Aromatoleum aromaticum EbN1: one gene and its partners. The protein of the gene in region 2 binds, or shares a complex with, the protein of the main gene of each other region. Links are inferred from orthologs where the notes say so. Each region holds a gene or a part of one and is shown on either strand. Other genes may lie near its edges.

What was found.
Region 1: the proteins of dnaN (region 2) and dinB are in contact, whole or in part, in a solved structure (PDB 1OK7), measured with the Escherichia coli proteins. The link is inferred for Aromatoleum aromaticum EbN1 from one-to-one orthologs.
Region 3: the proteins of dnaN (region 2) and dnaX are in contact, whole or in part, in a cryo-EM structure (PDB 8GIZ), measured with the Escherichia coli proteins. The link is inferred for Aromatoleum aromaticum EbN1 from one-to-one orthologs.

The regions. Positions count from the first base shown.
Region 1 is NC_006513.1:598,255-601,214, forward strand. Bases 128-2,933 are described here. They hold dinB (DNA polymerase IV), read right to left. Parts: upstream 2,171-2,933; coding sequence 1,085-2,170; downstream 128-1,084. Other genes in these bases: alaS (alanine--tRNA ligase), read right to left, coding at 128-391; EBN1_RS02785 (cob(I)yrinic acid a,c-diamide adenosyltransferase), read left to right, coding at 521-1,072; aroG (3-deoxy-7-phosphoheptulonate synthase AroG), read right to left, coding at 2,329-2,933. In the rest of the region: more of alaS, read right to left, coding at 1-127; more of aroG, read right to left, coding at 2,934-2,960. UniProt on the Escherichia coli protein: Poorly processive, error-prone DNA polymerase involved in translesion repair and untargeted mutagenesis. Copies undamaged DNA at stalled replication forks, which arise in vivo from mismatched or misaligned primer ends.
Region 2 is NC_006513.1:1,694,651-1,697,692, forward strand. What follows is about bases 1-2,888. They hold dnaN (DNA polymerase III subunit beta), read left to right. Parts: upstream 1-836; coding sequence 837-1,940; downstream 1,941-2,888. Other genes in these bases: dnaA (chromosomal replication initiator protein DnaA), read left to right, coding at 1-755; gyrB (DNA topoisomerase (ATP-hydrolyzing) subunit B), read left to right, coding at 2,022-2,888. Also shown: more of gyrB, read left to right, coding at 2,889-3,042. UniProt on the Escherichia coli protein: Confers DNA tethering and processivity to DNA polymerases and other proteins. Acts as a clamp, forming a ring around DNA (a reaction catalyzed by the clamp-loading complex) which diffuses in an ATP-independent manner freely and bidirectionally along dsDNA.
Region 3 is NC_006513.1:703,630-706,659, forward strand. Bases 23-2,898 are described here. They hold dnaX (DNA polymerase III subunit gamma/tau), read right to left. Parts: upstream 2,513-2,898; coding sequence 533-2,512; downstream 23-532. Other genes in these bases: recR (recombination mediator RecR), read right to left, coding at 23-184; EBN1_RS03310 (YbaB/EbfC family nucleoid-associated protein), read right to left, coding at 185-508; EBN1_RS03325 (AMP-binding protein), read right to left, coding at 2,897-2,898. Outside these bases: more of recR, read right to left, coding at 1-22; more of EBN1_RS03325, read right to left, coding at 2,899-3,030. UniProt on the Escherichia coli protein: Part of the beta sliding clamp loading complex, which hydrolyzes ATP to load the beta clamp onto primed DNA to form the DNA replication pre-initiation complex.

The DNA of each region.
Region 1 (2,960 bases), 1.1 Mb from region 2 along the record:
CCGCATAGACCGTGACCCACAGCTTGTCCTTCGGCAGCCCGAACTCTTCGGTCAGCAGCTCCCACGCGTACGTGATCGCGTCGTGCTTGAAGTAGTCGCCGAAGCTGAAGTTGCCGAGCATCTCGAAGAACGTGTGATGCCGCGCGGTGTAGCCGACGTTCTCGAGATCGTTGTGCTTGCCGCCGGCGCGCACGCATTTCTGCGACGTCGTCGCGCGCGAGTACGGCCGTTTGTCGAAGCCGAGGAAAACATCCTTGAACTGGTTCATCCCGGCGTTCGTGAACAGCAGCGTCGGGTCGTCGTGCGGCACCAGCGAACTGGAGGCGACGATCTGATGACCTTTGGATTCGAAGAACTTCAGGAACTTCTCGCGGATTTCAGCGCTTTTCATGGGGAGGTTCGCCTGGACAGATCGGATCGACACAGCGGAATTCGTAAAACGGCGATTCTAACGGATGAAAGGAGGCCGAGAGGCTTCGCCTATAATCGGCCGACCCCAACTGCACAGGAAGACGAGGAAATGGGACATCGGCTCTCGAAGATCTACACTCGCACCGGCGACGCCGGGACGACCGGGCTCGGCGACGGCAAGCGTGTAGCGAAGAACAGCCTGCGCATCGACACGCTCGGCGAAGTCGACGAACTGAACGCGGTCGTCGGGCTGCTGCTGTGCGAGGACCTGCCGGACGACGTACAGGCGCTGCTGACCGACGTGCAGCACGATCTCTTCGACCTCGGCGGCGAAATCTGCATCCCCGGCATGAGCATGATCAGCCAGAAACATGTCGACAAGCTCGAGACCGAACTCGACCGGCTCAACGAACCGCTCGAACCGCTGAAGGACTTCATCCTGCCCGGCGGCAGCCGCGCCGCAGCGCTCGCGCACCTCGCCCGCACGGTCTGCCGCCGCGCGGAACGCGCGATCGTCGCGCTGGGACAGGAAGAAGCGATCAACGACGGGCCGCGCCAGTATCTGAACCGGTTCTCCGACCTGCTGTTCGTGCTGGGCCGCGTGCTCAACCGTGCCGCAGGCCGCGGCGACGTGCTGTGGCAGAAGGGCAAGAACGCCTGAGCTCGGCCGGCGTCACGGTGGGCCGTCGCCGTGCGGAGCGAGGCCTGCGAACAGCGAAAGCTGCAGGTCCGGCGCCGCAGGGGCGGCGAAGCGCACGCCGACACCGAGCAGGCGCACCGGCAGCGCGCGGCGCCGATACCCTTCCGTCAGGAGCTTGATCCATGTCTCGGGGCCCGGACGCGGATTGACGCATTCAACAGTGGTCCGCGTGAAATCGGAGAACCGCACTTTGACGAAAACCTTGTGGACTGTCTCGCCGTCGTGCAGCCGCGCCATCCGGCGCGAGAACTGCTCGACTAGCGCCGGCAACGCGTCGAGGCAGGACTGCAGGTCGGGAAGATCACGGTTGTAGGTCGTCTCCACCGACAGCGATTTGCGCTCGCGGTCGGGCGCGACCGGCCGCTCGTCGATGCCGCGGCACAGCCGATGCAGTTTCGCACCGAAGCTGCCGAATTCGCGCGTCAGATCGGCGAGACTCCAGCCACGCAGATCGCCGCACGTCTCCACTCCCAGCTGCAGCAGGTGGTCGGCAGTGACCTTGCCGACGCCGAAGATCTTCTTCACCGGCAGTTCGGCGACGAAGCGGTCGACCTCTTGCGGAGGCACGACGAACTGGCCGTTCGGCTTCCTCCAGTCGCTTGCGACTTTCGCGACGAACTTGTTCGGCGCGATCCCGGCCGACGCAGTGATGCCGACTTCGTCATGGATGCGGCTGCGGATCTCCTGCGCCAGCAGCGTCGCGCTGCCGCGGCAGCGGTCAACGGCAGTGACGTCGAGATAGGCCTCGTCGAGCGACAGCGGTTCAACGAGCGCGGTGTATTCCCGGTAGATCGCGAGGATCTGGCGCGACGCCGTACGGTAGCGGATGAAGTCCGGCGGCAGCAGCAGCAAGTGCGGGCACAGCCGCAGCGCGTGCGCCGTCGACATCGCCGAGCGCACGCCGAAAGCGCGCGCTTCGTAGTTGCAGGTGGCGATCACCCCGCGCTCGTCGGCGCGCCCGCCCACTGCCAGCGGCCGCCCACGCAGCGAGGGGTTGTCGCGCATCTCGACCGCGGCGTAGAAGCAGTCGCAGTCGCAATGGATGATCTTGCGCGACACGTGCAGTGTCCGATGCGGAGGATCGACGCTACGGATTCAGGTGCCGGACCCGGCATCCATCGCGGGAGGACCGGAAAGGCGCAGCGTTTTGCGGCAGATCAGTGCATTCATGATCCCGGCCCCTCACCACCGGCGCGGCAGCTACCCGGGCCGCCGCGTCACTCCAGGTCGGCGCGTTTGACGCGCCGCTGGCGTACCGCCTCGGCAAGGATTTCGAGCACGGTGACGCTGTCTTCCCAGCCCAGGCACGCGTCGGTGATGCTCTTGCCGTACTCGAGCTCCTTGCCCGGGATCAGGTCCTGGCGGCCTTCCTTCAGGTGCGACTCGACCATCACGCCGATGAGGCGGTCGTCGCCGTTCGCCATCTGCGCGCCGACATCGCGCGCGACCTCGATCTGCAGGCGATGTTGCTTGCGGCTGTTGGCATGCGAGAAATCGATCATCACCTTGCCCGGCACGCCCGAAGCAGCGAGCTCCTTGCAAGCCGCATCGACGCTGGCGGCATCGTAGTTGGTGCTCTTGCCGCCGCGCAGGATGACGTGGCAGTCCTCGTTGCCGAGCGTCGTGACGATCGCCGAATGCCCCGCCTTGGTGACGGAGAGGAAATGATGCGGCGACTGCGCAGCCTTGATCGCGTCGACGGCGATCCTGACATTGCCGTCGGTGCCGTTCTTGAAGCCGACCGGGCACGACAGCCCGGACGCGAGTTCGCGGTGCACCTGGCTTTCGGTGGTGCGGGCGCCGATCGCGCCCCACGCGATCAGGTCGGCGATGTACTGCGGCGTGATCA
Region 2 (3,042 bases):
AAAGCTTCGACGCCTTCAAGCGCTATTACCGCTCGCTCGACCTCCTGCTGATCGACGACATCCAGTTCTTCAACAACAAGAACCGCACGCAGGAAGAGTTCTTCCACGCGTTCAATGCGCTGACCGAGGCACGCAAGCAGATCGTCATCACCTGTGACACCTACCCCAAGGATATCCAGGGCCTCGAGGACCGGCTGATCTCGCGCTTCGACTGGGGCCTCACCGTGCAGATCGAGCCGCCGGAGCTCGAGATGCGCGTCGCGATCCTGCAGAAGAAAGCCGAGGCGCTGCGCGTCGATCTCCACGACGACGTCGCCTTCCTGATCGCGAAGAACCTGCGCTCGAACGTGCGCGAGCTCGAAGGCGCGCTGAACAAGGTCGTCGCCTTCGCGCGCTTCCACGGCCGCGGCATCACGCTCGAAGTCGCGAAGGACGCGCTGAAGGATCTCCTGAACGCGCACAACCGCCAGCTCACCATCGAGCACATCCAGAAGACCGTCGCCGACTACTACAAGATCAAGGTCGCCGACATGCACTCGAAAAAGCGCACGCGCGTCATCGCCCGGCCGCGTCAGGTCGCGATGTGGCTCGCGAAAGACCTCACGCCGATGTCGCTGCCGGCGATCGGCGAGGCATTCGGCGGGCGCGACCACACCACCGTGATGCACGCGTGCCGCACGATCGCCGAGCTGCGCCTTGGCGATCACCAGTTGAACCACGACGTCCACGTGCTCACCCAGGTTCTCAGGGGATGAGCACCGCAGCCCCAGCCCTTTTGATTGCGCTTCGCGCCAAGCCCGGAACCACCTAATCCAAACCGGAAAGACTCTGACGCCATGCTTCTGCTCACCACCACCCGCGACGCGCTCCTCGCCCCGCTGCAGTCGGTCGCCGGCATCGTCGAAAAACGCCACACCCTGCCGATCCTGTCGAACGTGCTGATCGAGAAGCACGGCGACCAACTGACGCTGCTCGCGACCGACATCGAGATCCAGATCCGCACCACCACGGCCGGACACATCGGCGGCGAGGACGCATCGATCACCGTCGCTGCGAGGAAGCTGCAGGACATCCTGCGCGCAGTGCCCGAAGGCGACGTGACGGTCATGCTGGACGACAAGCGCCTGACCGTGAAAGCGGGGCGCAGCCGCTTCGCGCTGCAGACGTTGCCGGCCGCCGACTACCCGCGCATGAACCCGCCCGACGGCGACGCGACGCACTTCTCGGTGAGCCAGAAAAGCTTCAAGCGCCAGCTCGCCCAGGTCGCCTACGCGATGGCGCAGCAGGACATCCGTTATTACCTCAACGGCCTGCTGCTGATCGCCAGCGGCAGCGAGCTGCGCATGGTGGCGACCGACGGCCACCGCCTGGCGTTCGCGTCGAACCCGCTCGCTGGCGACGTCCCGCATACGGAAGTGATCCTGCCGCGCAAGACCGTCATGGAGCTTGCCCGCCAGCTCGCCGACAGCGAGGATCCGCTCGAAGTGATCCTCGCCGGCAACCAGGTCGTGTTCCGCTTCGGCCCGATCGAACTGGTGTCGAAGCTGATCGACGGCAAGTTCCCCGACTACGAGCGCGTGATCCCGCAGAACCACCCGAAGCTGCTGACTTTCGAGCGCATGCCGCTGCTGGCGACGCTGTCGCGCGTCGCGATCCTGACCAACGAGAAGTTCCGCGGCGTGCGCCTCGTGCTCGGCGACGGCAGCCTGAAGATCGTCAGCACGAACGCTGAACAGGAAGAAGCCCTCGAAGAGCTCGAAGTCGATTACCACGACGACCCGCTCGACATCGGCTTCAACGTCACCTATCTGCTCGACGTGCTGAATAACGTTACCAGCGACACGATCGAATGGCGCTTCAACGACGGCAACTCGAGCGCGCTCGTGACGCTGCCCGGCAACGCCACGTTCAAGTACGTCGTCATGCCGATGCGGATCTGACCGACGCGGCGCACCGCCGCCGCAGGCTTTTCGCCCCTGTGCAGCCGGGGGCGCGTTCTTTGATGAATCACTGAGATGACCATGTCCGAATCGCAAGTCCTACCGCACACTCCCGAACCCGACGCCTACGACGAATCCAGCATCCAGCAGCTCGAAGGGCTGGAAGCGGTGAGGAAGCGTCCCGGCATGTACATCGGCGACACTTCCGACGGCACCGGCCTGCACCACATGGTGTTCGAAGTCGTCGATAACGCCATCGACGAGGCGCTGGCCGGGCACTGCGACGACATCGTCATCACGATCCACGCCGACAACTCGATCTCGGTGGCCGACAACGGCCGCGGCATCCCGGTCGGCGTGAAGATGGACGACAAGCACGAGCCGAAGCGCTCGGCGGCCGAGATCGTCATGTGCGTGCTGCATGCAGGCGGCAAGTTCAACCAGAACAGCTACAAGGTGTCGGGCGGCCTGCACGGCGTGGGCGTGTCGTGCGTCAACGCGCTGTCGAAGTGGCTGCACCTTACCGTCGCCCGCGACGGCAAGAAACACTTCATCGAGTTCCACCACGGTGTGCCGCAGAACCGCGTCATCGAGCTCGTCGACGGCGTCGAGGTGAGCCCGATGCGCATCACCGGCGAGACCACCAAGCGCGGCACGCGCGTGCATTACCTCGCCGACGAGGAGATCTTCGGCACCGTCGAATACCACTACGAGATCCTCGCCAAGCGCCTGCGCGAGCTGTCGTTCCTCAACAACGGCGTCAAGATCCGCCTCGTCGACCAACGCAGCGGCAAGGAAGAGGACTTCGCCTTCGCCGGCGGCGTCAAAGGTTTCGTCGAATACATCAACCGCACGAAGAGCGTGCTGCATCCGACGGTGTTCTACGCTGCGGGCACGACGCGCATCCCGACCGGCCACGGCCACGACGCCGAGCTCGGTGTCGAAGTCGCGATGCAGTGGAACGACAGCTACGCCGAACAGGTGCTGTGCTACACCAACAACATTCCGCAGGCCGACGGCGGCACTCACCTCACCGGCCTGCGGGCGGCGATGACGCGCATCATCAACAAGTACATCGAAGAACACGAGATCGCGAAGAAAG
Region 3 (3,030 bases), 990 kb from region 2 along the record:
AAGTGTTGCAGCGTTCGCAATGACGCAGCACCGCGAGCGCATTGCCGAGCGCCCGGGCAAGGCGTTCGGCGCCACGCTGGTCGCGCTGCAAAAGATGGTAGGCCATGCGCTGCGCGGACTTCGGCCCGACTCCGGGCAGGCCGCGCAACGCGTCGATCAGCTCGTCGAGACTCGAAGGTGACATTCAGAACGGCAGCTTCATCCCGGGCGGCAGGTTGAGGCCGGACGTGAAGCCCGCCATTTTCTCCTGCGTCGTCGTTTCCACGCGGCGCACTGCGTCATTGACAGCGGCCGCGAGGAGATCCTCGAGCATTTCCTTGTCGTCCATCACCGAGTCGTCGATCGTCACCCGGCGCACGTCGTACTTGCAGGTCATCAGCACCTTGACCATTCCGGCGCCCGACTGCCCCTCGACTTCGACCGAGGCCAGCTGGTCCTGCATCTTCTTCATGTTTTCCTGCATCTGCTGGGCCTGTTTCATCAGCCCGGCAATTCCGCCTTTCATCATCGCCAGATTCTCCGCAAGAGGAATTCAAAGTGGTCTTACCGACGCTTCCACGAGGGACGCGTCGAATCGTTCGATCAGTTCACGCACGAAAGGGTCGCTCTCGAGCGCCGCCACGGCCTCGATGTGCCGCGCCCGTTTTTCTGCCTGGTCGCGCTGCGCCGGGGTTTCGCCGGCGATCGCGCCGGTCTCGATCCTGAGCCGCAGCGGAGCGCCATACTGCGCCGCAAGCGCGTCCTGCAGGCGGTCGAGGAGTCCCGGATTCATGCCCAGCAAATGGCGATGGGTTTCGGACAACCGAAGGTTCACCACACCTTCGACAAATCCGATCCATTCGCAGTGCTGCGCGAGTTCCCGCATCATTCCGCCAAGGCCCAGCACGCGCAGGATCGCATGCCATTCGCCGGCAGCGAAAGCCGATCCGATGTCGAGCCCTGTCGTGCCCGGTGACGCAACTGTGGCTTCCGGCTGCTCGGCGCGCCGCGGAACAGCACTTCCGGGGGCCGTCGCGCTTCGTGCCGGCGGCCGCTCGACCTCCGCGTCGCTTGGGCGCACGGGCGCCGGCGCGGCCGAGGAGGCAGGTTGCGGCACCGATGTTTCGCCGGCGAACGCCTCCGGCGGCAGATCTTCCCATGGAGGAACGGAGTTCGATGGTTCGATCGGACTTTCGGCGACCGCCACCGCACTGCCGGGCGTCGACAAACGCCTCCCGGCTTCGGCAATCGCGCGTTCGCGTGGCAGATGCTCCGCGGGGATTACCTTTGCCGCCGGGGATCTTGCTGCCGGCGCCGCGTCGCGCGGCGCCCCCGATGCCGTCGCCCGTGCTGTGAGGCTCGCAGCCGGCTGTGGCGACGGGGAGATGACACGCGCCCGACCCGCCCCCCCTCCGCCTGCCGCGTCGCCGGGACTGCCGAGCGCCACCGGCTGCTCGGGGCGAAATGCGTGCAGGCGCAGCAGGCTCATAGTGAAGCCCGCATAGTCGTCCGGCGCCAGCGACAGTTCGTCGCGGCCGTGGATGGCGATCTGGTAGGCGAGTTGCAGGAACTCGGCGTCGAAGGCCTCGGCATACGGCGCGAGACGTTGACGTTCCGCCTCGTCGGCGATCGCCGCCGGGGCGAACTGCACGAGCGCGATGCGGTGCAGCAGCGAGGCGAGCGCCTGCAACGCCGCGTCGAACGACAGGCTGCGCGCCTCCATGCGGTCGGCCACGGCGAGCATCCCGGCGACGTCGCCCGCAGCCAGCGCGTCGAGCACCGCGTACAGATGATCGTCGCCGACCGTACCGAGCATGTGCGAGACCTGCTCTTCCTCGACGCGCCCAGAACCGTGCGCGATCGCCTGGTCGAGCAGCGACAGCGCATCGCGCATCGAGCCGTTGGCGGCCTTGGCGAGATGGCGCAGTGCGGGCGCTTCGAAGGGCACGCCCTCGGCCTCGAGAATGCCGCCGAGATGGTCGATGATGTGCCCCGGCGGCATCTGCTTGAGGTTGAACTGCAGGCAGCGGGAGAGCACTGTCACCGGGATTTTCTGCGGATCCGTCGTCGCGAGGATGAACTTGACGTGTTCGGGAGGCTCTTCGAGCGTTTTCAGCATCGCGTTGAACGCATGCCCGGTCAGCATGTGGACTTCGTCGATCATGTAGACCTTGTAGCGCCCCTGCACCGGTGCATACACCGCCTTGTCGAGCAGCGCAGCCATGTCCTCGACGCCGCGGTTCGAAGCGGCATCCATCTCGACGTAGTCGGGAAAACGGTCCGCGTCGATCGCGCGGCAGGCCGCGCAGGTGCCGCAGGGTTCGGGCGTAACGCCGGTCTCGCAGTTCAGCGCTTTGGCGAGAATGCGCGAAATGGTCGTCTTGCCGACGCCGCGCGTGCCCGTGAACAGCCACGCGTGGTGCAGCCGACCGGTGGCGAGCGCATGGCTGAGCGCCCGGACGACGTGTTCCTGGCCGACCAGCGTCGCGAAATTCTTCGGGCGCCACTTGCGGGCGAGAACCTGATAGCTCATGGCAGGATTCTAGCAGAGCGGCCCTCGTCGCGCGGCGCCGCCGCCCCATGGACAGGGCGCACCCCGGCCTGAAACGGGCGCCGCCGGCCCCAATGAGCCGAAGGGCGTCTTCATCGGAAGACGCCCTTCGCGCGATTGTTCGGGGTGGCGAGCCTGACCCCCGGCACTTGCAGGGAACGGCTGTGGCTGCTGCCTTCCGGCCCTGACCAGGTTCACCGCGCTGCAATGCGGGGAGACCCGCCACGGCCGCAATTGTACCAGCTTACGGCGGGCAGCACCCGGCGGTTGATCTCCTCGAGGAAACTCCGCCGGCTCGGCTCCGGACATGAAAACGGCGGGTTGCCCCGCCGTCCGCACTTGCCTTTTGGCGTTACCTGGCGTTGATCAGCCCTTCAGCTCCGGGAAGTCCTCTTCGAAGAACTCCAGCGCACCGCGCACTGTCGAGGCGTCCTTGCCCTGTTCGCTCCTGCGCAGCTCGATGCGCCTGATCTTGCCCGAGATGGTCTTCGGCAGATCGG